2 regions of the Undibacterium sp. YM2 genome follow, and region 1 is predicted to be linked to the other one. Evidence: predicted binding sites of a transcription regulator. Region 1 holds the regulator's gene; the other holds the start of a gene.
The links. The regulator FliA, encoded in region 1, starts transcription of late flagellar genes. The targets are predictions, from matches to a motif close to CTAAAGTTTNNNNNNNNNNNGCCGNTA.

Region 1 (14,861 bases):
AGGCGGATTAGTATCTTCTACAACCTCATTTACCTTGACGGCGGTAGAAGCCGTACCCGCCACCGGCACCGCACTGAACACCACCTGCTTGGCCTTGTAAGGAGTACCGTCTGAACTGGTGACACTGTCGGCATTGGCCAGGTTACTGGTCACCACATTCAGGCGCTGCGACTGCGCGCTCATGGCCGATCCGGCAACATTGAAGACATTAAAGAGTGACATGATGGTTATCCTTGATTATCCCTGTATCGCTGCCAACATATTCTTGATCTGCATATTGATGATGGTCAGACTGGCCTCATAACGCAGTGCATTGTCGGTAAACTGATTGCGTTCCACATCCATATCAACCGTATTGCCATCAACACTGCCCTGTACAGTGGGCCGGTATTGTGGTGCCATGCCTGCCACGCTACCCGGTGTATCGATATGCTGGGCGGCAGTCTTGGCCAGCGCAGTTGGCGACTGGTTCAGGTTTTGCCCCAGGGCATGACTGAGTGCACTTGAAAAATCAATGTCCTTCGCCTTGTAATTAGGCGTGTCAGCATTGGCAATATTGGATGCCAGCAATTGCTGACGCTGCCCACGCACAGACAGCGCAGCCTCATGGAATTTCAAAAAGTCATCTAACCTGCCAACCATCTTTCTCTCCTTCGCCATCGCGCCGTGCGCTTGAGGCATACAAGGGTTTTCTATACCTTGCATCTTATTCGCCGGGGCGCAAGTTTGATCAGGCGAGCAGAAAGGGAAAAACCCGTTTATTCAGGCATTCAAAAAAACCTGCAAATCCTAAAATAGAGTTCAGCACAACCCCGGCAGGAAACATGATGAAAGCCGCAAAGATATTCAGCAAGCACAACTACAAGCAAGTTTTGGCCCTGTCCTTGATGAGCCTGGCATGCCTGAGCCAGGCCGCCCCGGTAAGCCAGGTCCAGGATGCTGCACAGTTGCGCCAGATCGCCCTGGACTTTTTGACACTACAGGCATCAGGTCTCAGCAATGACGTACAGGTAACGGTAGGCGAAGTCGATAAACGCCTCAATCTGCAGGCCTGCGACAACCCCAACCCTTATTTATTACCTGGCAGCAAACCCTGGGGCAAGGTCACCCTGGCAATACGTTGCACTGCCCCCGCTCCCTGGCTGGTGTATTTGCAGGCAAATGTGCAGGTGACGGCAGATTACTACGTGGCAGCCAATGCGCTTACCCATGGGCAAGTCATCTCACTCAGCGATTTAAGCAAACAAAGGGGTGATATTGCGAAATTGCCCGCTGGCGTCATCACCGCGCCTGAACAGGCGATAGGCAAAACCATGCAGGTTTCCATGGCTTCCGGTGGTGTCATGCGCCTCGACGCACTCAAAAGTCCTGCGGTCGTGCAACAAGGGCAATCAGTGCGGGTAATCAGCCACGGCCCAGGTTTCCAGGTAGCAACAGATGCCATCGCCCTAAATAATGCGGCAGATGGACAAATTGCCAAGGCCAAGACCAGTTCAGGGCAAACCATCAGTGGCGTTGCGAAGAATGGTGGCATTATAGAAATAGTTTACTGATGGCAAGATATTTGTAGCTGAAATTAAGTACATGCAATATTTTTTCGCAGTAAGGTTAAAGTTTAAAATTACACAGCCGATAAACTGGATGTAGATGTTTGTAAGTCCCACACTAGAGGGTATCGCTGTGAAAATTGATGACGCACTGAATAAGACCGCGGGACTGCCAGTCAGCCCGCAACAGGCTCGCACGGAAAAACCCGCGGAAACTGCGGTACCCGTGGCGAATTCGTCGAAAGTACAAATTTCGACCCTGTCTTCACAGTTGCAAGCCTTGCAAAGTACGCAGGCAAGCAATGCTGTGTTTGAGACCAAGAAGGTGGAAGCTATCAAGCTGGCCATTTCCGAAGGACGCTTCCAGGTCAATTCGGAAAAAGTCGCTGACGGGCTTCTGGAAACAGTTAAAGATTTGCTCAACGCCAGAAAACGTTAAAAAATGAACGCAACAGGTTCCGGACATAGCGCTATTCAACAATGCCTGCAGGAAGAAGTGAGCATCATGTCTTCGCTTGCTGATTTGCTCAAGCAAGAGCAGGCGGCATTGGTAGAAAGCGATATAGTCCAGCTCAATGACTTTACCCAGAGCAAGGGACAGCTTGTGGTCAAAATGACAGAACTGGAAAAAAAGCGTAACAGCTTTTTGAATGAACTTGGATTTAATGCTGACATAGACGGCATGCAGGCTTATTTGCAACAAGCCGGCGTCGCCCAAACCAGCGCGCAGGACTGGGATGCTTTATTGCAACTGACTGTGCAAGCCAAAGAAGACAACCGCACCAATGGTTTGCTGATCAACCGCAGATTATCGCTGAACCAGGCAACCTTGCATTTATTACAGAAAAACAATAATCAGGCTGGCTCCATGTACGGCCCCAATGGTCAATCGACCGTCAAAACTACGCTTGGCAAGGGCTATATCGCTACCTGATCGTGCTTGCACGGTCTGCTTGCGCTTTGATTACGCGCTGCTGATTTTCACAGACGACCAACTCTGATCACGACTTCGTTAGCATGTCCGTGCTGCGCTGACCATACTGCGCCGACTATCCCGCCCGTAACTGGCAAAACTCCTTAATCTCCAGGATTTTCAGGTTTTCAAGGCCCCGGCGCCACGCCAGACAAAGATGCCGCAACTGGCCGCGTTGCTGGTGCAGGCAATGATGTTGCCGCCGCCCCAGATGCTGGGCTCAAGGGTACCTCTATCACAGGTTCAGGCAATACAGCCAGTATGGTGACGGATACACGCCTGTTTCTGGCCCTCCCTTCCGGTGTGTCATTGTCACTGACAGGTAGTTTTGCGCCCTGCCCTACTGCAGTCACGCGGTTTTCATCGACACCATTTTCCGTGAGCAAACGGGCAACCGTGCTGGCGCGTACGGCCGACAATTCCCAATTTGACGGGAAGATGGGGTTACTGATAGGTAGGTTGTCAGTATGTCCCTCTACCTGTATGGCATGGGTATCAAGCTTGAGGACACCGGCAATCGCTCTCAGTGCCTGTATGGAATCGACATTCAGGCGCGCATCACCAGGAGCGAACAAGAGGCTGGCATTGATTTCTATGGTAATACCGCGGCTGGTCTGGGTAACCCTGACCTTGCCTTCGCGCACCAGAGGCTCCAGCACGGTCATGATATCTTTGGCCATGGTCGTCATTTGCGCTTTTTCTTTGCGCAAACCTTCATTGATACGGTTTTTGACCAGGGGCAAGGGATCGAGCTTGATCTTTTGCTCAAGCTGCGCATCGACAGGCTTGGGATTCACCGTCATGACTTTGCCAAAGGCACCAGTCAGTGAGTTGGACAAGACCCGGTATTTGCCCTCGTTCAGCGAGGAGATGGCATACATGACAACAAAAAACGCAAACAGCAAGGTAATAAAATCCGCGTAAGAAACCAGCCATCTCTCATGGTTGTCTGGTTCTTCGTGGTATTTTTTCCTTGCCATAAGTGTATTTTTTCAGTGTCACTGCGTCGCTTAATTGCGGTGGTTGGTCAGTCTTTCTTCCACCACGCGCGGACTGTCACCCAGGGCGATGCTATAAAAAATATCGGACAACATTTCACGGCGCGTCACTTCACGGCCTATGATTTCCTTGAGTTTATTGCTGACGGGCAAAAATAACAGGTTAGCCAGGCCCACGCCATAGATCGTGGCTACAAAGGCAACGGCAATACCACCACCAAGCTTGGATGGGTCACTGAGATTTTCCATGACATGGATAAGCCCCAGCACAGCCCCAAGAATACCTATGGTCGGGGAATACCCACCCGCAGACTCCCAGATTTTAGCGGCCTGACGCTGCTCCATTTCATACAATGAAATATCGACATCCAGTATGTCTTTCAAGCGTATAGGGTCTATGCCATCGATCACCAGGCGCAAGCCTTTGCCTATGAAGGGATCGGTAGAAGCATTCATGTAACGTTCCAGGCTCAGGAAGCCTTCACGCCTGGCCACCACACTCCAGATCAGTGCATCGGCAATATTTTTCTTGCTGCTGTCAGGCGGTTCAGACACTACCCAGCGCAACATGCGCACACCACGCATGAAGGTGTTCATCCTGCTTTGCAAGAGTACCGCACCGAGAGTACCAATGACCACAATCACAAAAGCAGCCGGCTGCACCAGCGAAGACAGGCGCCCGCCCTCGATCAGCTGGCCACTGACGATGCCGAGTACCACCAGTATCAAACCAATTATGCTAGCCCAGTCCACGCTTTCTCCCTTAAGTATGCCCTGAGCCTGGCAACTGCCTGACTGTGTAATTGAGAAACCCGCGACTCCGATACCCCCATCACGGCCCCGATTTCCTTGAGATTCAATTCCTGCTCATAGTACAGGCCCATCAGCAATTTCTCCCGCTCCGGCAGGCTGTCTATGGCACCGATGACGGCGTCACGGAAGTCATCATTGAGCAGATCCTGCAGAGGATCGCCAGAAAAGTCTGAGCAATAATGGTCAAGAAAATGCTCCTTGGTATCAGCATCATGAAAGTCTTCGTAATAGACCAGTTGATGCCCGCCACTGTCAGTGAGCAGGTTCTGATACTCTTCAAGGCTCAGCTTGAGTGATTTTGCCACCTCGGTTTCCAGCGGTGGCCTGCCCAGCTTTTGCTGCAGCACATTCATGGCATTTTCTATCTTGCGCATGTTCTGGCGCACGCCACGCGGCAGCCAGTCGCTACTACGCAACTCGTCCAGCATGGCACCACGTATGCGCTGTACTGCATAGGTTTCAAACTGGGCACCATGGGTATCTTCGTAGCGGTTAACCGCATCCAGCAGGCCTATCATACCGGCCTGCACAAGATCATCCACCTCCACACTGGGAGGCAGGCGCGCCTTCAACTGGTAAGCCAGACGCTTGACCAGAGGCGCATGCTCCCTTAACAGGAAGTTTTTATCTGATTTTCCGCTCGCGGTGTACATTGTTTTGATTATATTCCGAGACCGACACCCAGCTCAGGGACTCCCTCTGCACATAAGGTGGAACGCGCGGTCTTCGCCAATTGTTCAGCCAGCCGGGAGAATGCCAGCGAAGCAAGGGCTTTAGGAAAAGCGTCAATCACAGAGCGTCCCAAATGTGCAGCCTTTCTTACATGTTCATCTTCTGGCACGTGGCCGACGTAGTGCAGCGGCACTGCCAGGTAACGGCTGGCCGCCTGCGCCATATTCGTATAAATCAATCTCGCCTCTTTTTCCGATGCTCCGGACACTAAAATACCATAACCACGTCGCCCCAGCCGGTTGCTCACACGCTTGATCAATCCGTAAGCGGCCTTGATCATGTCGGGGTCAGCAGAAACCTGTATCACCAGTTCGCTGTCATCCAGCGTCGCCAGCGGAAAACTGTCATCCAGATTGATCTCACTATCGACGATGACCAGGTCCGCACGGTTGGCCGCCACATCAAATACTTTGGACAAATGCCGGGTATTTTCGGGCGGCAGCCACGCGTGACGGGCCAGCATCGTTACCGACAGGCCTGCAGCCACCAATTTGACTGCTTCCTTCATTGTACGCTGTTGTCTCGCTACATCCAATAAGGTCTGATCAAGGTTGGCATTCAACCAGGCTCCCACACTATTTTCGGAAGAGCGCGCATCCACCATCAAGACCTGGTTACCCTGGCGCGCCAGCGACACCCCGAGATTGACCAACATGCCACTCTTTTCATCTTCTCTCAAGGCTGACAAAAAGGTAAATACCCGTGGTTTTGGCCCAGCCAGCATACGGCGCAGGCCTTCTGCCTGATCGAAACTAGCCAAGGGACACCTCCTGACCAGCACGTCCTGATTTTCCTGCCGCGGCACCAGCAATACCGGCGCCAGCCATCAGCAAGGGTAATTCTTCATCCAGATAACGGAAAGCCGCCGTTTCACGCTTGAGCTTGAAGGCGCGATCTATCAGGTAGAGCTTGTTGGCGATATGCAGGTCCTCAGGTACACGCTGTCCACTGGCGACGTAATACACCATGAGTTTCTGGCGTATCGCGATATCCAGTGCACCACCTATGGTGGCCGCCTCATCAAGCTTGGTCAGGATACAGCCTGCCAGACCATTGCCCTGATAGGCACGTACGACCTCACTCAAGGTTTCACCCGTTGAAGTCGCATTCAGGCACAGCAAACGCTTTACCGGAGTGTCTGTTCCAGACAACATTGCCACCTGCTCAGTCACCATTTTGTCACGCTGGCTGACACCGACAGTATCAATCAGGACCGTGTGCTTGTTCTTGAGCTCCGACAAGGCGATGCGTAAATCTGCCTCATCCTTGACCGCATGCACCATGACACCCAATATCTTGCCGTAGATACGCAATTGCTCAAAACCGCCAATACGATAACCGTCCGTCGTGATCAGGGCCAGTTTGGATGGGCCATGACGCATGACACAACGAGCCGCCAGCTTGGCCGTTGTGGTCGTCTTGCCGACGCCTGTGGGGCCTACCAGGGCATACACCCCGCCCTTTTCCAGCATCTCATTTTCATTGTCTATGGTTGACAGGTTACGGGTCAGGACGTTTTTGATCCAGTCCAGGCCATTTTCAAGCTTGCCTGCTTCAGGCAGCTTTTCCACCAGATAGCGAGACAGACTGGCACTGAAACCTGTCGCCAGTAATTCACGCAGGATTTCTGCTTTTTGTGGCTGGCGTTTTTGCGTTTGTGTCCAGGAGATTTCTGCCAACTGAGATTCCAGCATGCTGCGCATGGAACGTATTTCTGACATGACATCGTTAAGCTCATTGGCACTCACCGGGGCTTCGATTTCACTGGCAAAACCAGATGCACCGGTCGCCGCCTTGAAAGTCGGCACACTTGCAGGAGCCTCCACGGCTCGCTCAAACGCACGCGGTCTGATAAGTGGTTCATCAGACTGGAATTGAGGGCTAAGACGAGGAGCAAAGCGCGGCACTTCAGGCACCGGTGCCTCATCGCTGGAAGCAGGTGCAATGGCACTGATGGCTTCATCAGCCATGGCCAGAATCTCCACCTTGCCGCCCACATTACGGTTGGACAGGATCACGGCATCTGCCCCCAAAGCATCGCGCAACATGCGCAAAGCTTCGCGAGAAGTGTTCGCGGTAAATTTTCTGACGTTCATGATTGACCTCCGACCAGACTGGTGACTCTAATGGTTTTTGTTTCAGGTACTTCTGCGTGTGACAAGACTTTGAGTTGTGGCAAATTGCGGCGCAGGAAGCGTGACAGCAAGGCGCGCAATGGCGCAGGCACAAGCAGCACTGGCGTCAGGCCCATTTGCTCCTGATGCTGGGCCGCAGCCTCGGTCTGGCTTGCCAGCGTGTCGGCCAGGCCAGGTTCTATGCCAGAGCCATCAGCGCCGCTGGTTTGCAGGGCTTGCATCAATAGGCGTTCGAGGCGGCTATCCAGGGTCATGACCGTCATCTCATTCCCGGTCGGGAAGATTTGCTGGACGATGGCACGGCCCAAAGCGATCCTGACTTGCGCCGTCAACTCATTCGCATCCTGGGTATGCATGGCTTGCTCAGACAGGGTCTCAATAATGGTACGCATATCGCGGATATGCACACCCTCGACCAGCAGGTTTTGTAATACTTTTTGCAGGATGGACAGAGGCAGGGCTTTTGGCACCAGCTCTTCCACCATTTTGGGCATGTCTTTTGCCAGGTGATCCATGAGCAACTGCACTTCCTGGCGCCCCAGCAACTCTGCCGCATGGCTGGTGATCAGGTGATTCAGATGGGTGGCAATAACGGTGCCAGAATCGACCACGGTATACCCCATCGCTTGCGCCTGTTCACGCAGTGCGGCGTCTATCCAGATCGCTGGCAAGCCAAAGGCAGGATCATTGGTGACGGCACCTGGCAAATTACCGGTCACCATGCCAGGATTGATCGCCAGATATTGTCCGCTCAATGCCTCACCGGCACCGACTTCCACACCCTTGAGGGTGATCCTGTATGCCGAAGGCTTGAGTTCCAGATTATCGCGTATATGGACGGGGGGTGACAAAAATCCCACTTCCTGGGCAAATTTCTTGCGTATGCCTTTGATACGGCGCAGGAGTTCGCCGCTCTGATTTTTATCTACCAGGGGTATTAGGCGATAACCGACTTCCAGGCCCAGGGTATCGACTGGCAAGATATCTTGCCAGGTTGCTTCTTCCATTTCCTGACCTGCAGTGGCGGGAGCCTCGGTTTTTTCTTCAATAACCGGGGGCAACTGGGCGCGCTTGTTAAGCATGTAGCCACCGCCAACCAGTATGCCTGCCAGCAAAACGAAGGCGATGTGCGGCATGCCGGGTATGATGCCCATACCGCCGATAATACCGCCAGTGATGATCATGACCTGGGGTTTGGCAAACAACTGCCCTATTAACTGACCACTGATATCCTGGTCGCTGGCCACGCGCGAGACCACGACACCTGCCGCAGTTGAGATAATCAGTGAAGGAATTTGCGCCACCAGGCCATCACCAATCGCCAGCAAGGTATAGTTTTTCAGGGCGGTCGCAAAATCCAGGTCATGCTGTACCATGCCCACCACCAGGCCACCAACGATATTGATGACGGTGACCATGATGCCCGCTACCGCGTCACCACGCACATATTTACTGGCACCGTCCATGGCACCATAAAATTCTGCTTCTTGCGCCACTTCGGTACGGCGACGGCGGGCTTCCTGCTCAGCGATCAGGCCGGCATTCAAGTCAGCATCAATCGCCATTTGCTTGCCCGGCATCGCATCCAGGGCAAAACGTGCACCCACCTCTGCAATACGGCCAGCACCCTTGGTAACGACAGTAAAGTTGATGATGGTCAGGATAATGAAGACCACGATACCGACCGTGTAATTACCTCCGATCAAAAAGTGACCAAAGGCTTCAATCACTTTACCGGCGGCATCCGGGCCAGTGTGGCCTTCTGTCAGCACGACGCGGGTAGAAGCGACGTTCAGGGACAGGCGCAGCATGGTGCTGACCAGCAGCACGGTCGGGAACACCATGAAATCCAGCGGCTTGACCGTGTATAAACTGGTCAGCAAAACGATGATGGCGATCGCAATATTGAAGCTGAAGAACACGTCCAGAATAAACGCTGGCAGAGGCAGGATCATCATCGCCAGCATCAGGATGATGAGGAAAGGCGCAGCCAGCGCCCTGGTATTCATGCCATTCATCCAGGCAGGCAAGGTAAAGCTATTCATGCTTGAGCTCCTGCTTGATTAGCTGTTTGATTTTGTGTTTGACTTTGTGTTTGATTATTAGGGTCAAGCTCAGCTGGTACATATAAATCACTTGGTTCTACAGGTTTGTTGCCACCGGCCTTGGTATAACTGCGCAATTGATAAACATAGGCCAGTACTTCTGCCACTGCGGCATACAGGGCTTCTGGTATTTCGTCGCCGAGATCAGTGTGTTTGTACAAGGCACGCGCCAGTGGCGGTGCTTCCAGCAGGGGCACATTGTGTTCCTTGGCCAACTCACGGATTTTGGCAGCGACTGCATCTGCACCCTTGGCAATGACTTTAGGCGCGCCATTACCACCTTCGGTATATTTGAGAGCGACAGCAAAGTGAGTCGGGTTGGTAACGACAACGTCAGCCGTTGGAATCTCAGACATCATGCGGCGGCGTGCCATCTCACGCTGTTGGGCGCGAATCTTCGCCTTGATTTGTGGATTACCGTTGGCTTCTTTGGATTCCTGCACCACTTCCTGATGCGTCATCTTCAGTTTTTCTGCGTATTGCCACATCTGGTAAGGTGCATCGATCGCAGCAATCACCGCCAGCGAACCGACGATGGCCAGAAAACACACGCCCATCATGTGACCAACGTGAGCTGGGCCAGATTTCAGAGATTCCAGTGGCAAGGCAAAGATGGCATTTTTTTGCCCCATGATGACTATCCAGGCAACTGTACCCACCAAAATGGTTTTGATGATGGCCTTGATCAGTTCCACACCCGCACGGGTAGAAATCATATTACCCAAGCCAGAGATCGGGTTCATGCGCGAAAAATTCGGGGTCAGGGCTTTGGCACTGAACAACCAGCCGCCTATCAGCAAAGGCGAGCCTAGCGCAACCGCCAGCAAGAGCCCGGCGACTGGCGCAAAAGCCACCAGCACATCCCACAAACTGGCAGCAATCTTGGAAAACAGCAGTTCATGGTCATAGATAATCGCCCGCTCCAGCGACAGGCCGGCGACCAGAGCCTGGTTCAAGTGACGTACCAGCCCGTCACCCATGCCCCACAGGGCACCTCCTGCTGCCAGCAGGATAGTACAGGTAGATAGTTCGCGCGAACGCGGAACGTCGCCCTCTTCCCGCGCCTGTTCAAGGCGCTTGGGCGAGGCCGGTTCGGTTCTTTCGAGGTCGCTATCTTCGGCCATTGCCGACTCCTGTTATTTCCTCAAAGCAAGTGCTGCTTTGATTACGCATGTGTACAGGTGTAATTATTGGCTATGACAGAAGCACAAGATGCGGGGAATAAAGGAGGAAATACCCCTTAGCTCTGGGGAAAGACTGGCCCTTTGTGATCAAAGGACCAGGAATGGCTGAAATCAGTAATTGAAATACAATTAATCAGGCGGGAACAGCGACAACGGGCCTGGCCACCATACGGTGTATGAAATACATCATGACGGCAGTCAGCAGCACGGTGCAAACCAGAATGTCGCCCAGCAAATCAAAATGCAATATCGCACCACCATCAGGCTGGCTGACGATCATGCCTGCAACCACAGAACCGACACCACCGGCAATTTGCTGCAATGATGAATTGATCGCCATGAATGCACCGCGGCTGTCAGCCGCTGGCACTGCCGACATCATTGCCTGGGCAGGGATCATGCGGGAAAAAATACCAACAAACAGCAAGACATTGACCAGGATGACCATGTACAAAGGTGTGACACCAAGACGGGTATAGATCAGTGCCATGATGATGGTCATTACCGCACCGAATAAAAATACGCGGTATTTACCAAATTTGTCACTGAGCTTGCCCACCACAGGGCCAGTGATAATCGCACCTAATCCGGTGACCAGATAAACGATAGGCAATTCCTTCATGGAAATACCCAGGTTATTCACTGAAAAAGCGCTGCTGAATGGCATCAGCATATAGCCACCTATGCTCAGGAAACCAGTTGCAGCAAATGCCAGCAAATACCTTGGTGTTGCTACCGTGTCCCGCAAATGATGGAAAGGGTTGCGGTCAGACTGCAATTTCAAATGCCCGTCTATCGGTTTCAGGTTCGCAATGATGATCACGCCGACCAATGCAGCCATGCCCACAATCATCAGGAAAGGCGCATGCCAGCCCCAGTGGGCAGACAGATAGAGACCGATAGGCAAACCGAGAATCTGGCTACCTGCAAACGCCGATTGCAACACGCCCATAACCCTGCCACGCATGGAAAATGGGAACAAGTCTGTCGTAATCGCCATCACGATGGAGCCAATGACACCGCCAAACAAGCCCGTTATGATGCGGGCAAATAAGAGGAAATAGAAATTAGGAGCGATCCCGCAAAGGAAGGTACCAAGGATAAAACCAACGTAAAAAAACAGCAGCAGTTTTTTGCGGTCAAAACGGTCAGCAAAACCCGCTGCCGCAAACCCGGCAATACCCGCGCTAAAGGCATAGGCCGACACCACCACACCAAATTGTGAAGGCGTGATATTCAATGCCGGCATCAAAATCGCCCCAAGGGGCGACATGATCATGAAATCCAGAATGATGGTGAACTGCAGGAACGCCAATATGGCGAGCACAAATTTTTGGTAGCCAGTGAACTGCGCTGGCGGTTCGGTAGTGATAGCTTGATTCATATTTTCTTTCTTTTGGATGAAACTCAGGCTCTTAGTGGACTGTAACAGTGGAAATCGGAGTGCCTGCCATGTGCGCGACGATCATGGCTGCGTTGCAAATACTCGCGATAGCCCCGCTATCGCTGTGTTCATTTGTTCCACGCTTGCCTTGCCCTGATGCGCCGGGCACATGTCCTTCACTCTCGATTCCACTGTTACAGTCCACTAGTCATGACCTGAGTTCATATTTTTATGTAGTCTAGGCAGCTTTCCTGAAGCTGTCGTTTTGTAAAAGCACGTCCTGGTTCCCGGTAAAGAATTCCCGGAAAAACGGTACGGCTTCATAGGAATGAAAGACTCTGGTAAATTGCATGGTCTCTGCTGCGGTCTCCGCATTCCGTGTGCGCATTTCTATCTCATAGGCAGCAATGGCGGCTTGCATGTCTGGCATATCCGGGTTCAGCAATTGGGTAGCCAGCACTAAAGCATCCTGCATCGCCATGTTCACACCCTCGCCCGCATACGGCGGCATGACGTGGGCGGCGTCACCGAGCATGGTAAGGTTAGGCAAAGATGGCCAGCTTTGATCAAGCGGCGCACAGAATTGCGGACGTGGCACGAAAGGCAGGCTGGCATGCCGGAACAACTCTGCCCATATATTGCTCCAGCCTTTGAATTCCTGCTGAAACCACGCCAATACCTGCGTCCGGTCAGAAAAATCGATACCGCATTGCGTACTCCATTGTTGATCAGCTTTATGCCCGGTGTAAAAAGCGACGCTGCCATCGCCTTTCAACACAATGAATAAAGTCTTTTCATCATCGAGCACACAGACTTTTCCACCGTCGAGCAATTCATACAATTCAGGAATCGTGTTTGCCACGTCTGCGACATTCCCTTCGAGCACAGTCACGCCAGAATACTCTGGTGCAAGCGGCGTGATATAGGGACGTATTTTTGAGTTTGCGCCATCGGCAGCGATGAGCAAATCGGCAGTGAATTCATCGCCGTTTTCAAACAAAATTTTTACTGATTCATCTGTCCTCTGCAAAGACGAGAAGCGGGCGTCCCACACTACCGTGTCTTCAGCCAGCGAAGCCAGCAACAGATTTCTCAAAGGGCCACGGTCTATTTCTGGCCTGTCATTACTCTCGCCCCCTAGCTCATCAATGATGACTGCTGCCTGCGCATCCACAAACAGCATTTTTTCAGCACCCGGACGATACGCTTGCTCAAATGCTTCCATCAAACCTGCAGCGCGCAAGGCTGACAGTCCCGAGCCCTCATTCAGGTTAAGGGTTGCTCCCTGCACTCTGGCAAACTGGTTGATATCCCTTTCAAATACCTTCACTTTTGCGCCCTGCATCTGTAACAGCCGGGCCAGCGTCAGCCCGCCTGGTCCGGCCCCTATGATGGCGATTTGCTTGTCTTGTACAGGAGTTTGTTGATGGATTTGAGTCATTGCGGTCATCCTGGTTTTTTTATCCACACATTGCGCACTATTCCGCAGCCGCACACATGCTTGCGGCAAGAATTGACGGCTTAATGGATAGACGTTTTGAAAATGCAAATATTGCAGGGAGCACAGGATTTTTTACCCACAAAACCATTTCCCGGAATTTTGCCTTGATCTGCATCATAAGTTAATCAAATTAAAAAGTAAAGTGACTTAATTATTTTATTGAGCTAATTAATTCTGTTAAAATGCAGGCAGTGAACAATGTCGTATTTAGCCAAAATTAAAAAGGAATTCAGCTGAGATGGAACTGAAATGGGACTGAGGGAATTAAAAAAAGCGAAAACCAGGAAAATGATTTCTGACCTGGCTACTGGCTTGTTTATAGAAAAAGGTTACGACCAGGTAACAACAGCAGAAATTGCCCGCCTCGCTGAAGTGTCCGTACCTACCCTGTTCAAATACTTCCCTACCAAAGAGACGCTGGTATTCGACGAAGAAGATGAGCGCGAAGCACGCCTGATTGCTGCCGTCACAGACAGAAAAGCAGGTGTTTCCATACTTGACTCCTTGCTTGAGTATTTCTCAAGCTACATGGCTTTTGATGAAGCCAAAAAGAAAGAAGTCAACGCCTTCAGGAATTTGATCCATTCCACGCCAGATTTGTACGCTTACGCAAAGCAGGTCTGGATGCGCTATGAAAAGTCACTCGCTGCGGCTCTCCAGCAAGAAACCAAAAACAAGCTCGAAAAGGCCGAGGCTGAAGCCCTCGCCCATTTTATTCTCGATGCCTTCCACCGCTCCAAAGACGCTGAAAACCCCAAAGCATCCCTGCATGCCTTGTTCAACATGATGAAGAATGGATGGAAAGAATAGCCTGTTTGTATAGCTGCAGCCTTAACGCTGTTCAGACTGATGCCTGTGCCGCCAGGCTGTTTTCTATGAATGCCCTTGCCGTCACTGCCGCATAGCCCTGCGGCATGATATCCCCGGCAGCACTGGCGAGTTGAAACGCCCCCTCCATGAACGCCAGCAAACCAGCGGCCAGCTCAGCCACGCGATCTATGCGCCTCTTTTGCTGATGCAGGCAGGCGGTCAATAAAACCTGTATCAATGCCAGCTCGGCAGCAATCGCCTCCTGGAATACTGCCCGCACCTCAGGCTGCCGCACGGCCTCGGCGCCAATCACCACCCAGGCAGAAACCGCCTCCGGCAAGGCACCCTCGCCTTTGGCCAGACGTGCATTGATATAGGCCAGCAGTTTGTCTTGCGGCGTACTGGCCGCTGCAGCCATTTGCTCATAGCGGGTACGCGACAGATCAGCCAGCAACTTGACCAGGTAAAGCAGAATCTCGCCCTTGCTCTTGAAATGATAATGTATCAAACCCGGAGCCAGGCCAGCCTGTCTGGCAATGGCAAGGATAGTGGCCTTTTCATAACCGTGCTCTGCCATGACAGACAGCAGGGCAAAAACAATCTCCTTGCGGCGCTGCTCGGTATTGGATTTTCTGGACATAATGAAGGCGTGCTCGTTATTTTGGTTATCAAACCAAAT
Region 2 (14,861 bases), 250 kb from region 1:
TTCTGGCTGTAGAGTCGCCAATCAGAATGCCACCTTTTTTTGTGCTGGCATCGTAACCGGTCAAGGTTTTTAAGGTTGCCTGAAAGTCATTGTAACCTTTGACAAAACCATTAATGGCAGACTGTATGCCGCTGGTATTGGCACTCAGGGCAAGGCTGGTCGTGCCTACTTTACTGAGGTTCAGGGTGGTACCCTGTATGGCACCCGTTACTGCGTTGGACGTGCTGGAAATCGCAATGCCATTGACCGTCAGTGCTGCATTCTGGGCAGTGGTGGTTTCGGTAAAGTTTTGTGTTCCGGCAGGATCGTAATTCACCAGGCTTTGGATGGCAGCATCGCCCGTGGCAGAAATTTTAAGACTGGAGGTGGCACCAGTTTTGGCAGAAGTGAGCACCAGATGGTAAGGTGTGGCGCTACCGTCACCAACAATGGCGGCAGTTGCGCCTACCTTTGCGGCATTAATTGCGTCACGGATGCCTTGCAGTGAATTGTTAGCGCCATCAATAGTGACTGTGCCTATCGATTGCGTGGCATCCTGAGTAAAGGTAGAGCCCGTATAAACGCCATTTGCAGAAGTGCCACCAGTAATAGTGCCAAACTCAAAGGTGATCGTCGTGCTGGTGCCACTGCCGATACTGGCTGTAGAACTGACTTGACCAGCGCTGGAAATCGTTTGTGCCTGTGCCAGTTTGGTGACATTGACATTATAGTTGCCCTGGGTAGAAACGCTGGTGGTAGTGGCAGACAGGATAGAGCTGTCGCCTGCCGTAGCAGTTAACGACTGAAAAGTGCCCAGATTACTGAGGCCGGTAACATTGGACTGAAAAACGCTGAGCGCGCTGTTAAGCGTGCCATAAGCAGACAGCTTTGCCTGAAAACTGGCTTCTTTCTTCGCCAGTGTAGTCAGAGGCTGACTCTCCACCTGCATTAATTTGGTAATGAGACCGTTGACGTCCAGATTGGCGCCTAAGCCTGTCGATTGTATGCTCACATTGTTCCCCTTGTCAGACCGTACTGTACTAAATTATCGGCAAAGACAAACCAGACTTTAGAGGGGAATTTACATGCCAATTTAAAACTTAGATGCAGGACTGACTATATGATTAGCTAATTACGCTTGTTGTTTGATCAGTAAACCCTGTAGTTTATCCAGAGACCGCGAGATTTCAAGGGCTTCCTCGGACGGGATCTGGCGCAAAACTTCTTTGGTTTGCAAATCAACCACCTTAACGACTACTTTATTACTATGTTCTTCCACACTGAATTCGAGTGATTGTGACAGAGATTGGATTGTCTTGTTGATATCATCGACAGCTTTGGTCACTTTATCGAATTCTGGCGGTGCGGATGCAGAAGAGACTGCCTTGACGGCATCAATGGTTTGCGTTGATGCTGCTGCAGACCTTGAAACAGGGGCGCTGGTATCGGGGCCTGTTGCACGGTCAGTGATCAGTTGTCCTGATGGAGATGCGCTCCCTATCGACCGGATGTCCATGATCTTTTCCTTCAAGAAAAATACCCCTGGTCAAAAAGATGACCAGGGGGACATGCTTTACGCTTTAAGTATAGACCTAATTTACATAAGCCTACTGCTATTAGCCACGCAACAGGGCCAGAACGCCGTTTGGCAAGCCGTTAGCCTGTGCCAAAATCGCTGTACCAGCTTGTTGCAAGACCTGACCACGTGTCAGAGATGCTGTTTCTTGAGCGAAATCTGCATCACGGATACGGCTGCGGGATGCTGTCAAGTTTTCAGAGTTGGTCTGCAAACTTTCAATCGCAGAAGAGAAACGGTTCTGATAAGCACCCAGAGAAGCGCGGGAACTATTGATCGATTGCAGCGCCGCATCGATGGTCGTCAACGCGGCGGTGGCCCCGGCAGCGGTACCCAGATTCAGTGAAGATACACCTGCACCTACTGTTACAGTGGCAGAAGTGAAACCACCTGTCAGGTTGGCAGCTGTCAAACCAGTACCAGTACCGTTAGCCAGAGTGATACCTGCAGAGCTGGTAGAAGTCAGGGACAGTGTCGAAGTGCTGACGTCAGTTGCGCCCGTTGCCGATACAGTAATACCTGTGTTGGCAGCAGCAGCAGCAGCGTTAGTGCTGGCTGTTACAGTGATGTTGCGGCCGTCGGCAGCAGCCAGTGCGACTGCACCAGTTGTTGTGTTGAATGTAGCCGTAACACCTGTTTGTGTGCTGATTGCATTAACGGCTGCAGCAACTTGTGCGCCGCGTTGTGCGCCAGAAGTAGATGCATTCAAGGCGCCCAGATTTACGCCGTTAATTGTAATGTCGCCAGAAGCAATTGCAGTTGCAGAAGTGCTTGCAGTACCAGCAATAGTAGTGGAGCCTACAGTTGCTGTTACGCCTGTGCTGCCGCTGATCGCATTGATGGCTGCTGCCTTAGCGATACCGCTGCCTGTAGAATTGGAGAAGGATACGCCGTCAGCAGCGGACGCACCAACCTGGAAGCCGTTGATGGACAAGTCACCGGCAGCCAGAGCTGTTGTGGTAACTGCACCGGCACCGGCTACTGTCGTAGCGTAGCTGGAAGATGCACCAACACCCAGAGCGCTCGATTTTGCGCTGGAGATAGAAGCGATACTGATTTGATCGTTTGCTGTACCGTTGGCACCGACTTGGAAAGTTTGTGCAGAGAAGCTACCGTCAAGCAGGTTCACGCCGTTGAAGTTAGTGCTGCTGGCAACGCGGTTAATTTCAGAAATCAGCTGACTTGCTTCGTTGTTCAGAGCGGCGCGATCAGAAACGCTGTTGGAGCCGTTGGCGGATTGTACGGCCAGATCACGGATACGTTGCAAGTTGGAACCGATTTGTTGCAGCGCGCCCTCAGCGGTTTGCGCCAGGGAGATACCGTCGTTTGCATTACGTGCAGCTTGATTCAAGCCACCGATTTGTGAAGAAAGACGTTCGGAAATCGCCAGGCCAGCAGCATCGTCTTTTGCGCTATTGATACGCAAGCCAGAAGACAAACGTTGGAGGGACGTATTCAGAGCGGATTGAGATGTGCTCAAATTGCGTTGCGCATTCAGCGAAGCAATATTGGTATTAATAACAGCCATGGTGATTCTCCTTACCTAAGTTATACAATTTTGGCGTAGTAGCCTGAAACTTTGGTCTTTCGTGCTGACTATTGGACCGCCGTTGTAAAGGGTATCGGTAGAGACTAAAAAAGTTTTAGCGTGTTTCTGAAAATAAATCTTATTTTTTCTGCTCAAGTTTTTTTTCTCTTTCCGCTTGTCGGCGCTTTTTTTAAATACTTTAGGGGTAAATTTGATTTAGTTTTCGGCCTTTATTTAACACATGGAAACAAAATCATTAGCTATAAAATAAGCCTGAGCATGGTGGTTTCTGGTATTTTCCAGTGTGGACATGCAGTTTTATTCATTTTGCTTACTTAATTTGTAAGTCAGATGAGGTAATTGTAAAAAAGATTAATGATAAAAAGCTGACCTGGGGACCGGACATGGCAAAAACGAGTTTTGATGCGCGAAAAGCAATGCGCGATGTTCATCGACTTTTCGATGCTGGTTCTGTTTCCGAGGCCAGGCAAGGCTGCCTGACCATCATCAGGCATTTTCCGCGTCACGCAGAAGCTTTATATGCCCTGGCCAGGATGGCTGGGGATGCGGGTGAGAGTGATGAAGCCATGGGATATCTGAAACTGGCTTTTGACGTCATGCCTCACTTTCCTGACAACAGGAAGATTGCTTTCGGCATATTCAATAAATATTTGCTGGCGAAACAGTACCCCCAATTGGAAGAGGCTGGCCTGTGGCTATCAGCTTATTTGCCACGGGACGGCATCGTTTGGGACTATATAGGTGTAGCCAGGATAGAGCAGGCCAAGTTTCCGCAAGCACTTGAAGTGTTGAGCAAGGCTGTTGCCTTGTTGCCAAATAACCCCCACATACTTGCCAATATGGGCAATGTGCTGATTTCTCTGGAGCGTTGTTCCGATGCCATCGTGTATCTGGAAAAAGCACTGGCTATTCAGCCAGAGATGGTTGTTGGCCTCAATAATCTGGGAAATGCATTGCGTTTCATAGGCAAGACAGAGGAGGCGATAGCGAGTATATCGAAAGCAGTTCAATTAGACCCGGGTTTGCCCTATCTGTACAATAATCTTGGTCTCGCTTATCGTGAGCACGGTATGTATAGCGTCGCCATCGAACAATACCGGCACGCCTTGCAACTGCAGCCAGAGCTGGTACAGGTTTATCCCAATCTGATTGATGCACTGCGCCAGAACGGGCAAGTGCAGGAATCCATAGAGTGCGGGCAGCATGCGCTGACGCTGACCCACGATATTCCTGAAATCTGGGGGGCTTATGGTGACACCTTGCGCGAGGCGAACCATCTCGATGCGGCGATTGAAGCTTATATCAAGGCCCTGTCTTTCAAGCAGGATAGCGTGTCTTCTTTCAACCGGAAAATTTACACTAACCTCTTATTTTGTCTGAATTACCATCCGGATTTAACGCCTGAGGTGATTTATAACGCTTACCATGAATTTGATTTGCGTTTTACTGCGCCGCTCAAGGCAACATGGAAGAAATTTGAAAATGTCCGCGTGCCGGGCAGACGTCTCAAAGTGGGCTATGTGACGCAAGCTTTTTATAATCATGTTTGCAAGTATTTCCTGCTGCCGCTGATAGAGGGCCATGACAAGGATCAGGTTGAAGTCTATGCCTACGCAAATCCGCCTTTCGAAGATGAAGTGACTGCCTATTATAAGAAGCAGGTAGATCACTGGGTGCCAACCCGGGATCTGACGGATGAGGCGCTGGCCGAGCGTATTCGCGCCGACGGGATTGATGTCCTGGTGGATGTGGCAGGCCATACCAATGGCAATCGTTTACCGGTCTTTGCGCGCAAACCGGCCCCTGTTTCCTTGCATTGGCTGGAGTATGGTTACACGACGGGTCTAAGTGCCATAGATTATTACTTGACTGACAAGCCCACAATTACGGACAATTGCGCACATTTATTTTCTGAGAAAGTCTGGTGCCTGGATGGTCCGGCCTATGTTTACAGGCCAGATACGCGCAGGGCAGAGCTGACGCCTTCACCTTTTGAAAAAACAGGTCTGATTACCTTCGGTAGTTTATCGCGTTCAACCAGGATAAATCATCGTGTAGTGCGCGTCTGGGCAACGATACTGGATGCAATGCCAGATTCGCAATTAATAATCAATAGTGGTGACTTTAAAGACCCACAAGTACAGGAAGAAATGGCATCACGCTTCATGCGCTATGGTATAGAGCGCTCACGATTACATATAGGATTCAGTACACCATCCTGGGAAGTGTTGAAACACATCGATATCAGCCTGGATTGTTTTCCCCATAATTCGGGAACGACTCTGCTTGAGTCGTTATATATGGGCATACCCTTTATCTCTCTGGCAGACCGGCCTTCAGTTGGTCGCATCGGCGCCAGCATATTGACAGCAATCGGGCATGAAGAGTGGCAGGCTTATACAGAAGATGAATATGCGCAAAAAGCGATTATCCTCGCACATGATCTGGACGGTCTGCGCAGCCTGAGGGCTGGTTTGCGCCAGGAAATGGAGCAATCCCTGCTCATGAACGAACCGGCATTCGCACGTTCAGTCGAAAAAGCTTATCGCCAGATGTGGCAAATTTATTGTGAAGGACAGGAAGAGTGAAGGCCGTTATTTTAGCTGGTGGTCTGGGTACCCGTATTTCTGAAGAGACCCACCTCAAGCCCAAACCCATGATAGAGATAGGGGGCACCCCATACTCTGGCACATCATGAAGTCGTACTCGGCGCATGGTGTGAATGAATTCGTGATTTGTTGTGGTTACAAGGGTTATCTGATCAAGGAATATTTTGCTAATTATTTCCTGCACATGTCAGACGTTACCTTCGACATGCAGAATAATAGTATGGAGGTGCATGAGCACCATGCTGAACCCTGGAAGGTAACCCTGGTCGATACCGGGGAAGACACCATGACTGGCGGGCGTCTCAAGCGTGTTGCACGCTATTTGCAGGGCGAGGAAGCTTTTTGCTTTACCTATGGTGATGGCGTTGCAGACCTGGACATTGCGGCGTCCATCGCATTCCATAAGCAACACGGCAAACTGGCTACCGTTACAGCAGTTCTGCCTCCCGGACGCTATGGCGCACTGGAGCGCAACGGCAATCAGGTCGCCGGTTTTATCGAAAAGCCGCGTGGTGACGGCGGCTGGATCAACGGCGGATATTTCGTGCTGTCTCCGAAAGTACTGGATTTTATCGAGAATGACAGTATCAGCTGGGAAGCCGCTCCACTTGCTGAATTGGCAAAGCGCCAGGAATTAATGGCCTTCGAGCACAGTGGATTCTGGCAGCCCATGGATACCTTGCGTGAAAAAAATCTGCTGGAAGACTTGTGGCAATCCGGAAAAGCACCTTGGCGAGTATGGTAAATCATCCCACACAAACAAGCATCGTTGATCCGGCCTTCTGGCGCGGGCGCCGTGTCTTGCTGACCGGGCACACTGGTTTTAAGGGAGCCTGGCTGGCACACTGGCTGTCTGGCATGGGTGCCGTAGTGCATGGCCTGGCTCTGGCTCCGGTTACCGAGCCTAATTTGTTCGATTTGCTCAATATTGAAGACAAGGTCTGCAGCCACATTGGCGACATACGCGATATCCATGCCGTGACTGCAGCGGTGGAGGCATGTCAGCCAGAGTTTGTATTCCATCTGGCGGCGCAAGCCCTGGTGCGCGCGAGTTATCGTGAGCCTCTGGTGACTTTTGCCAGCAATATCATGGGCACCGCCAATCTGCTGGAGGCTATCAGAGGGCGCAGCGATGTAAAGCTTGCGCTGATTGTGACGACGGATAAAGTCTATCGCAATCTTGAGCAGATCCATCCCTATCCGGAAACCGCTGAATTGGGCGGACATGACCCGTATAGCGCGAGCAAAGCTGCAGCAGAACTGGTGCTGGCTAGTTATCGTGCTTCATTCTTGGCCGGGCAGGGTACAGCCGTGCTGGCCGCCAGGGCCGGGAATGTGATTGGCGGTGGCGACTGGTCTGAAGACAGATTACTTCCGGATGCCGTAAGAGCCTGGCAAAGCGGCCAGACTTTGCAGATCCGCCGTCCCGACTCTGTCCGGCCATGGCAACATGTACTGGAGCCGCTGTCAGCTTATCTGTGTCTTGCCCAGTATGCCCATGCAAATCCACACGTTAGCCATGCGTGGAACATCGGCCCCGATGATGCTGCAAGTGTCAGAACAGTGGTAGAACTGGCTCAGGCTGCTTACGGTAGTGGACAGACTGAATTTGCGACTGATATCGTTGGCCCGCATGAAGCAGGTTTATTGGCATTGGATGCCAGCAAATTGAGGCAGACCCTGGGAATTACCCCGCGCTGGAATCTTGAGCAGGCGGTCAGCCGCAGCATGCACTGGTATCGTGATTTTGCGCAAGCTCAGTGTGCTGCAGAATTGTGTGACCGTGACATTGCCGCTTTCATGGCAGGTAATGCATGATGAAGCTCTCAGCCTCAGGCCGTTTTGAAATTTTATCGACGCCTCTGGATAGTCTGTACCTGCTGCAAAGAAAAGTGCTGGGTGATCAGCGCGGCTATTTTCAGCGCATGTTTTGTGCAACAGATTTGGCTGAATTGGGCTGGCATGAACCTATAGCGCAGGTAAATCATACCTATACCTCAGTAAAAGGGTCTATACGTGGCATGCACCTGCAATTGCCCCCCAGTGCAGAAATGAAATTAATCACTTGCATGAAAGGCGAGGTCTGGGATGTGGCCGTAGATTTGCGCGCTGATTCTGCCACTTTCTTGCAATGGCATGCTGTGTTGTTGTCACAAGCGAATCAGCGCTCGTTTTTAATACCTGCCGGTTTCGCCCATGGCTTTCAAACTCTGTCGGATGAGGTTGAAATGCTATATTGTCATAGCAAGCCTTATGTACCGGCAGATGAAATGGGGTTAAATCCATTTGATGCCCGGTTGGCAATAGAATGGCCTTTGGGGGCAACCGAGATGTCGGATAAAGACCGCAACTGGCCCATGTTAAGCAAAGAATTTCAAGGAGTGATTGTATGAAGTGCCGGCATTGCGCGCATGAGTTGACGCAAACCTTTCTCGATCTTGGTTCAGCACCGCCATCGAATGCCTATTTAAAACCAGAAGCCCTGAGCCAGGCAGAAATCTGGCTGCCTTTGAAAGTAATGGTTTGTGATGCTTGCTGGCTGGCACAAACCCTGGATTTTACCGGGCGTGAAAATTTATTCGATGCCGACTACGCCTATTTCAGTTCATTTTCTTCCAGCTGGCTGGCCCATGCGAAGAAATTTGTTGAAACGATGCGTCAGGATTTGAGCTTGAATTCGCAAAGCCTGGTGATGGAAGTTGCGGCAAATGACGGGTATTTATTGCAGTACGTGCAGGAGGCTGGCATCCCGTGTTTTGGGGTGGAACCAACTGCTAGCACCGCTGCGGCAGCAAGGGAAAAAGGCATTAAGGTCATAGAACGCTTCTTTGGTGTGGAGTTGGCAAAGGAGATACTCGCACGTGGTCAGCGCGTTGATTTATCGGTCGCCAATAATGTATTGGCGCATGTACCTGACATCAATGATTTTGTTGCTGGTTTTAGCTTGGTCTTAAGCGAGCAAGGTGTCGCCAGTTTTGAATTTCCGCATTTGTTGAATATGGTGGAGCAAAACCAGTTTGATACTGCTTACCATGAACATTATTCTTATCTGTCACTGCATGCGGTCAAAACAGTGTTTGCAAAAAATGGTTTGCATGTATTTGATGTGCAGGAGTGGCCAACGCATGGCGGCAGCCTGCGTGTACTTGCTCAGAGAATGGATATCAGGTACCGCGAAGAAAAAGCCAGTGTCGCACAAATACTGCAAGCAGAGCAGGCAGCGGGTATTCTCAATACCGGCTTTTATGAGGCAGCACAGGCTAAGGCAGAATCTGCCAAGTTCGCATTGCTGGAGTTTTTGCTCAATGCAAAACGCAATGGCACGCGTGTAGCCGCCTACGGCGCTGCCGCCAAGGGCAATACCTTGCTGAACTTTTCTGGAGTCAGGCCTGATCTCTTGCCGTATGTCGTGGATATCAACACCCATAAGCAAGGTAAATTCATGCCTGGCAGCCATATACCTATTGTTGATATTCAGCATTTGCTGGCAGATAAGCCGGATTTCATTCTTATTTTGCCCTGGAATTTGCAGGCAGAAATCATGCAAGACCTCGCCCAGGCAAAAAACTGGGGTGGGCAATTCGTCGTTGCGATTCCTCAATTAACGGTGTTGTAAGAGCTCAGCATGATAGAGATACATCCAGATGCGCGAATTTCTAAATTGGCTGATATTGAAGATTCAGTCAGGGGGACGCGCATTATCATAGGTGCTTTTTCCAGCATAGACAGCTTTGTCAAATTCAAGCCTGCCGGTGGCGTGGCCGATGTTGTGATTGGTGAGCGCAGTGTCATCAATTCTGGCTGCGTCCTGTATACGGGAAACGGCATCGTGATAGGGAATGACGTCGCGATTGCCGCGAATTGTACTTTTGCGCCAGTCAATCATGCCTATCACGACAAAAGCCGGCGCATCAATCAACAAGGCTTCTTGCCAGGCAAAGGCGGTATCATCATTGAAGACGATGTCTGGATAGGAGCAAATTGCGTGATACTTGATGGTGCCATCTTGAGGCAGGGCTGCGTCATAGGTGCAGGTTCTATCGTCCGCTCTGAAGTTGCTGCGTACTCCATTAATGTTGGCAACCCCTTGCAACAAATCGGGATGCGCAAATGAGCGAGGCTTTGCGCGCAACCCTGATAGGTGGCAAGGGCTTTGTCGGGCGGCATCTGCACCAGGCTTTGCAAGCAAAGGGATGGGACAGTTATGTCGCAGAACGTGATGATCCGCGGCTGACAACAGATGACCTGGGTCATGTTTTTTATTGCGCTGGTCTGACGGCCGATTTCCGGCAACGTCCCTATGCCACAGTAGATGCCCATGTGCATCTGCTATCAAGTATTTTGCAACATACTCGTTTTGCCAGCCTGACTTACTTGTCGAGTACCCGTGTTTACGCTGGTGCTCTAAATACACAAGAAGACGCAGCATTGACCGTCAGCGCTCACTTGTCTGGCGATTTATATAATATTTCCAAGCTCATGGGTGAAAGCCTGTGCCTGCATGGTGGTCGCAATGTGCGTGTAGTTCGTTTATCGAATGTGTATGGAGCAGGGATGCCAGAGCAGAATTTCCTGGCAGATATCTTAAATTCCGCAACGAAAACCAAACGGGTGGTATTTCGCAGCAGCCCTGATTCGGAAAAAGATTACATTTCCATCACAGATGTCGTGCGTTTTTTACCCATAATTGCCACACAAGGTGAGATTGGCATATACAATTTAGCCAGGGGCAGGAATACTACGCATGCCAGAATCGCAGCATTGCTGGAACAGTTCGGCGTCAGTTGTGAATTCGAAAATCATGCACCATGCATCAGTTTTCCGCCTATTTCCATATTAAAGCTGGAGTCTTTGTCCGGGCAGCCGGAATTGGATATAGCAAGTGAATTACCAGCGCTTTTTAATCATTACACAAAAAAACCATGAATCCGATTAAACAATTTGAAGCAGAACGCGATGCCCGCATAGAGCAATTGGGCAAAGACCTTGAGTTCCAGGCGCAGTCCCGCGACTGGCTGGAACAAAGCATGCGTCGTCAGTATGTTTATAATTTTTCATGGTTGGGGCGCCCCATCATACAAAACCCGATAGACATGATGGCGATGCAAGAACTGATCTGGACGGTGCAGCCCGATCTCATCATAGAAACCGGTATTGCTCATGGCGGTTCGATTATTTACTCCGCTTCCTTGCTGGAGTTAAACGCTGCTTGCGGCGGTAATCCTGACGCTAAAGTTATTGGTATCGATATTGATATTCGCGAACACAATAAGGAAGCAATTCTGCAGCACCCTATGTCCAGGCGTATACAGATGCTGCAGGGATCAAGCGTCGCCACTGAGATTGTGGACCAGGTGAAGGCCATTGCACAGGGCAAACAGAAAGTCCTGGTTTTCCTGGATTCCAACCATACCCACGAACATGTATTGGCTGAGCTGCAGGCTTACGCACCACTGGTAACGAAAGACAGTTATTGCGTCGTATTTGATACTTTTGTAGAAGATGTGCCGGCAGACGTATTTGATAACCGTCCATGGCAGCCGGGAAATAGCCCGAAGACAGCAGTGCATGAATATCTGAAAACTCATCCAGAATTCGTGATAGACAAGGCCATGGACTATAAATTGCAGATTACCGTGGCACCTGACGGCTTCCTGAAGCGGGTCAGCTAGAAAAAAAGTTCAAAAAAACACGGAGGACATCATTTTGTCTTTCGTGTTTTTTTGTATTCGCTTTTTACTTTTTTACTGATACTGATCAGCGACATATTTCCCCTGATCTGCTGATCCCTTAATATCAGCCAGCCTTGATGACGCGGTTTTTGCCAGACTGTTTTGCCTCGTACATAGCCTTATCGGCACGCTTGATGGTTTCTTCTTGTGGCTCGCGTGGATTGCGCAAGGCAACGCCCGCACTGAAAGTGATGAACAAGCGTTGATCATTGGCCGTGAAGAAGTGCTTGGTCAGTTCTCTTTGCACGCGCATCATGGCCTGGGCAGCTTCTTCCAGCTGCGTTTCTGGCATGATGATGACAAATTCCTCACCGCCGTAGCGTGCTACCATGTCTATGGATCTCAGGGTTTGCTTGACAATGCGTACCAGGTGAACCAGCGCCTCATCACCGGCGGCGTGGCCGTGGGTGTCGTTGAGCTTCTTGAAGTTATCAAGATCCAGCAGGGCTACGCAAAGTGGCGTGTTACGTCGGTCAGACCTGTCGGCTTCGCGTTCAAATACATCGTCCATACCCCTGCGGTTCAGGCTGCCTGTCAGTTGGTCTTCCCTGACCAGTTCACTCATGTGGGCAAGTTTGTTTTCCAGTTCCTTGATGCGTGCCTCTGCTTCGCTGACCTCTTTTTGAGCAGCGACTATCATGTCACGCGAACGCAGGGTTTCAGACTGGACTTCCCTGGTTTCGTTGAGGATATTCCTGATCAGGTCGCTGACCTCGGCAACATTCTTGGCTGAACTCAGTTGTTGTGAGTAGGTGCCCATTTTGTGCTGATAAGCGCCGGTGCTGTCTGCCATGGCATTCAATCTGTCGATAAATGCCGTCATCATGTTCTTGACTGAGGTTTTTGACTCGTCAATACTGGTTTTCAATACGCCTTGCTTGTAGATGACATCTTTCAGGCTGCGCGTGGCTTCTTGCAGGGCACGGTGATCAATCGGGCCCGCGATGAGATTTTGTACCACCTCGATCTGGCCGCGTAACCAGTTATCGTTATCAAGCAGATCGTGGATATTGGTCAGCAGCAGGTCGAACAGGCGCAGCAGCAATTCCTGTTGTTCAGCGCTGTCACCGCTTTGCAGTTCAATCTGAAAGCACAATTGCTTGAGTCTGCCAGCAATCATGTTCAGCTCACCTTCATTGACCGCAACCTTGACCGCTGTGCCCAGGCTTTCCGACTCTTCGGCAAGTTGCGGGCTAGGTTTCAGTAGCGAGGTGAGGGCAAGGGTCAGGGTGCGGTACAGTAAGTCCTTGAGGATGCGCAACCTGCCATCCTCAACCGGGCCATCATCAACCAGTGAGATGCTCTTGCTGGCAACAGGCGTTGGCAGCGGATCGACGAGACTGATGTTATTGGAGGCAGTTGGCGGCGGAGCCGTAATACGTTCAGCCAGTTGTGTCAGGCCACGGCCATAATCTTGCCAGTTGCCAGTTTTGATCGCACGGCTGAAGCGTTGCCCAAAAGTGGACATCTCACCTGTCGAAATCTGCAGGCTGTTGGCAAAATTGGCAAGTAAAATCTCGGCTTGCGGAATGACTGGAGTTGCCTCCATTTCAGGCGGGGCTTCTACCGGAGTATCCGGAACACCTGCTATATCATTATAGAGTTTGCGGTAGGCCTCTGGTGTTGGCGCAATGCGCTGTATTGCCAATTGTCTGAATGTCTCGCGCGCAATATCTGTAGGACTTTTAAACTGCGAATTATTTGGAGTTTTCGACATTTTGCTTTGCCAATGACCTTGCTAACAAGAGTATTGCCCACGACATTAATATTGCCGTTTAATCTACAAGCTGATTTTTTATTGCATAGTGCGTTAATTCAGCATTGTGCCGCAATTTCATCTTCAATAGAATTCTCGACCTGTATTCGCTAATGGTTTTTACAGAAAGTGACAATTCTTTTGCGATGTCGCTAACTGACTTGCCTGAGGCGATCAGGGTCATGGTTTGGAACTCACGGTCAGACAGGGTTTTGTGCAGTGCATCTTCATGTTCCTGGTTCAGGTTGTTTGCCAGTTCCTGGGCAAGTTGCGTGCTGATGTATTTCAAGCCACGGGCGACTTGTCGTATGGCTTCCAGGATTTGCACGCTGCTGCATTGCTTGTTCAGAAAACCAGAGGCGCCGGCTTTCAATGCCCTGACTGCATACTGGTCTTCTCTGTGGATGGAGAACATGAGAACTGCGATATGTGGTTTTTCGGACTTGATTTGCTTTAAAACTTCTATGCCATTCCTGTCTGGCAGGGCAATGTCTAGCAACAAGACCTCAAAATCGAGCTGGCGGCTCAGGCGTATCGCCTCCAGGCCGGTTTCTGCCTCTGCGATGATGGCCATATCTGTTGTGGTTGAGATAATGCTTTTTATTCCCTCTCTCACAACGGCATGATCATCGACGACGAGTACATTGATTGCTGCTTTTTCTGTCATGCAAAATCCATTTTCTTAATCAGGCAACCTGACATTACCCAGCATCCTATCAGGAGTGATATTGAATGGTAACGGCAAGCAAACTATTCTTCCATTTTATAAGCTAAGTGTGGGCTTTCGGTGGCACAAAAGAAATTATTTTGATCAACTCCGCTACAATGTAGTAATGAGCAAAGCATTTATCAAAGAATCAGATTCCGACGACGAAGAGGAGTTCGGCGCGCCAGCCATTCCTGCGGGTGTAAAAAACTATATGACGCCGGAAGGTCATCAGCGCATGAAGGATGAGTTCTTGCAACTCATGGACGTGGAGCGGCCCGAGATCGTCAATATTGTGCACTGGGCTGCCTCCAATGGTGACCGCTCGGAGAACGGCGACTATATCTATGGCAAAAAACGCTTGCGTGAAATCGACAGGCGTATACGGTTTTTAACCAAGCGCCTCGATATTGCAGAAGTCTTCGACCCGCGTATTCATCATGGTTCTGATCAAATCTATTTTGGCGCCACTGTCACCTATGAAAACCAGCATGGTGAAGCGCATACTGTGACAATTGTCGGTGTTGATGAATTTGACCCCCTGCAAGGCAAGATCAGCTGGATTTCCCCTGTTGCCAGAGCACTCATCAAGGCAAGGGTAGATGATACGGTGACCTTGCGTACGCCAGGAGGGGTAGAGGAGTTGACCATACTTGAGGTCAATTACCCGGCATAAGATTTTTAATTTCCCTATGAATCCACATGTCCCTTGCTTATTCCAAACTCAATCATCCCTTACGTGTACCTCTGGCAGCAGAAGTTCATTCCAGGCCTTCGTTGCGCTTGCATGCCCCAGAGACGCTGACCCATCTGGCGATTTTTGCCAGGAATGATGCCCATCTGGGTGGTGATAACCTGCTGACCCAACAAGTCATACTGGGTGATTTTTGCCGTCATTTTGCTGTGGCGAGTCCCTCGGGTGATGCCAAGTATTTCTTCCATGATTTTGGTCGT

Region 2: a site for FliA is predicted at 3,260-3,286, ahead of UNDYM_RS11220 (flagellin). Genes of this name have one in related genera too.

The regions. Positions count from the first base shown of each region.
Region 1 covers NZ_AP018441.1:2,215,357-2,230,217, reverse strand. Annotated here, with positions in the region: gene flgC (flagellar basal body rod protein FlgC) at 1-222, opposite strand, end outside; gene flgB (flagellar basal body rod protein FlgB) at 238-642, opposite strand; gene flgA (flagellar basal body P-ring formation chaperone FlgA) at 828-1,553, shown strand; gene flgM (flagellar biosynthesis anti-sigma factor FlgM) at 1,681-1,986, shown strand; gene UNDYM_RS10045 (flagella synthesis protein FlgN) at 1,990-2,481, shown strand; gene motD (flagellar motor protein MotD) at 2,649-3,500, opposite strand; gene UNDYM_RS10035 (flagellar motor protein) at 3,531-4,271, opposite strand; gene UNDYM_RS10030 (RNA polymerase sigma factor FliA) at 4,253-4,984, opposite strand; gene UNDYM_RS10025 (MinD/ParA family protein) at 4,993-5,823, opposite strand; gene flhF (flagellar biosynthesis protein FlhF) at 5,816-7,159, opposite strand; gene flhA (flagellar biosynthesis protein FlhA) at 7,156-9,243, opposite strand; gene flhB (flagellar biosynthesis protein FlhB) at 9,240-10,427, opposite strand; gene UNDYM_RS10005 (MFS transporter) at 10,621-11,871, opposite strand; gene UNDYM_RS10000 (NAD(P)/FAD-dependent oxidoreductase) at 12,110-13,312, opposite strand; gene UNDYM_RS09995 (TetR/AcrR family transcriptional regulator) at 13,622-14,182, shown strand; gene UNDYM_RS09990 (TetR/AcrR family transcriptional regulator) at 14,214-14,822, opposite strand.
Region 2 covers NZ_AP018441.1:2,468,430-2,483,290, forward strand. Annotated here, with positions in the region: gene fliD (flagellar filament capping protein FliD) at 1-991, opposite strand, end outside; gene UNDYM_RS11215 (flagellar protein FlaG) at 1,112-1,495, opposite strand; gene UNDYM_RS11220 (flagellin) at 1,596-3,083, opposite strand; gene UNDYM_RS11225 (tetratricopeptide repeat protein) at 3,488-5,692, shown strand; partial or broken gene rfbF (glucose-1-phosphate cytidylyltransferase) at 5,689-6,458, shown strand; gene rfbG (CDP-glucose 4,6-dehydratase) at 6,452-7,531, shown strand; gene UNDYM_RS11240 (dTDP-4-dehydrorhamnose 3,5-epimerase family protein) at 7,528-8,106, shown strand; gene UNDYM_RS11245 (class I SAM-dependent methyltransferase) at 8,103-9,329, shown strand; gene UNDYM_RS11250 (DapH/DapD/GlmU-related protein) at 9,339-9,827, shown strand; gene UNDYM_RS11255 (NAD(P)-dependent oxidoreductase) at 9,824-10,639, shown strand; gene UNDYM_RS11260 (cephalosporin hydroxylase family protein) at 10,636-11,385, shown strand; gene UNDYM_RS11265 (GGDEF domain-containing protein) at 11,510-13,162, opposite strand; gene UNDYM_RS11270 (response regulator transcription factor) at 13,221-13,868, opposite strand; gene greB (transcription elongation factor GreB) at 14,035-14,583, shown strand; gene UNDYM_RS11280 (DUF3422 family protein) at 14,610-14,861, shown strand, end outside.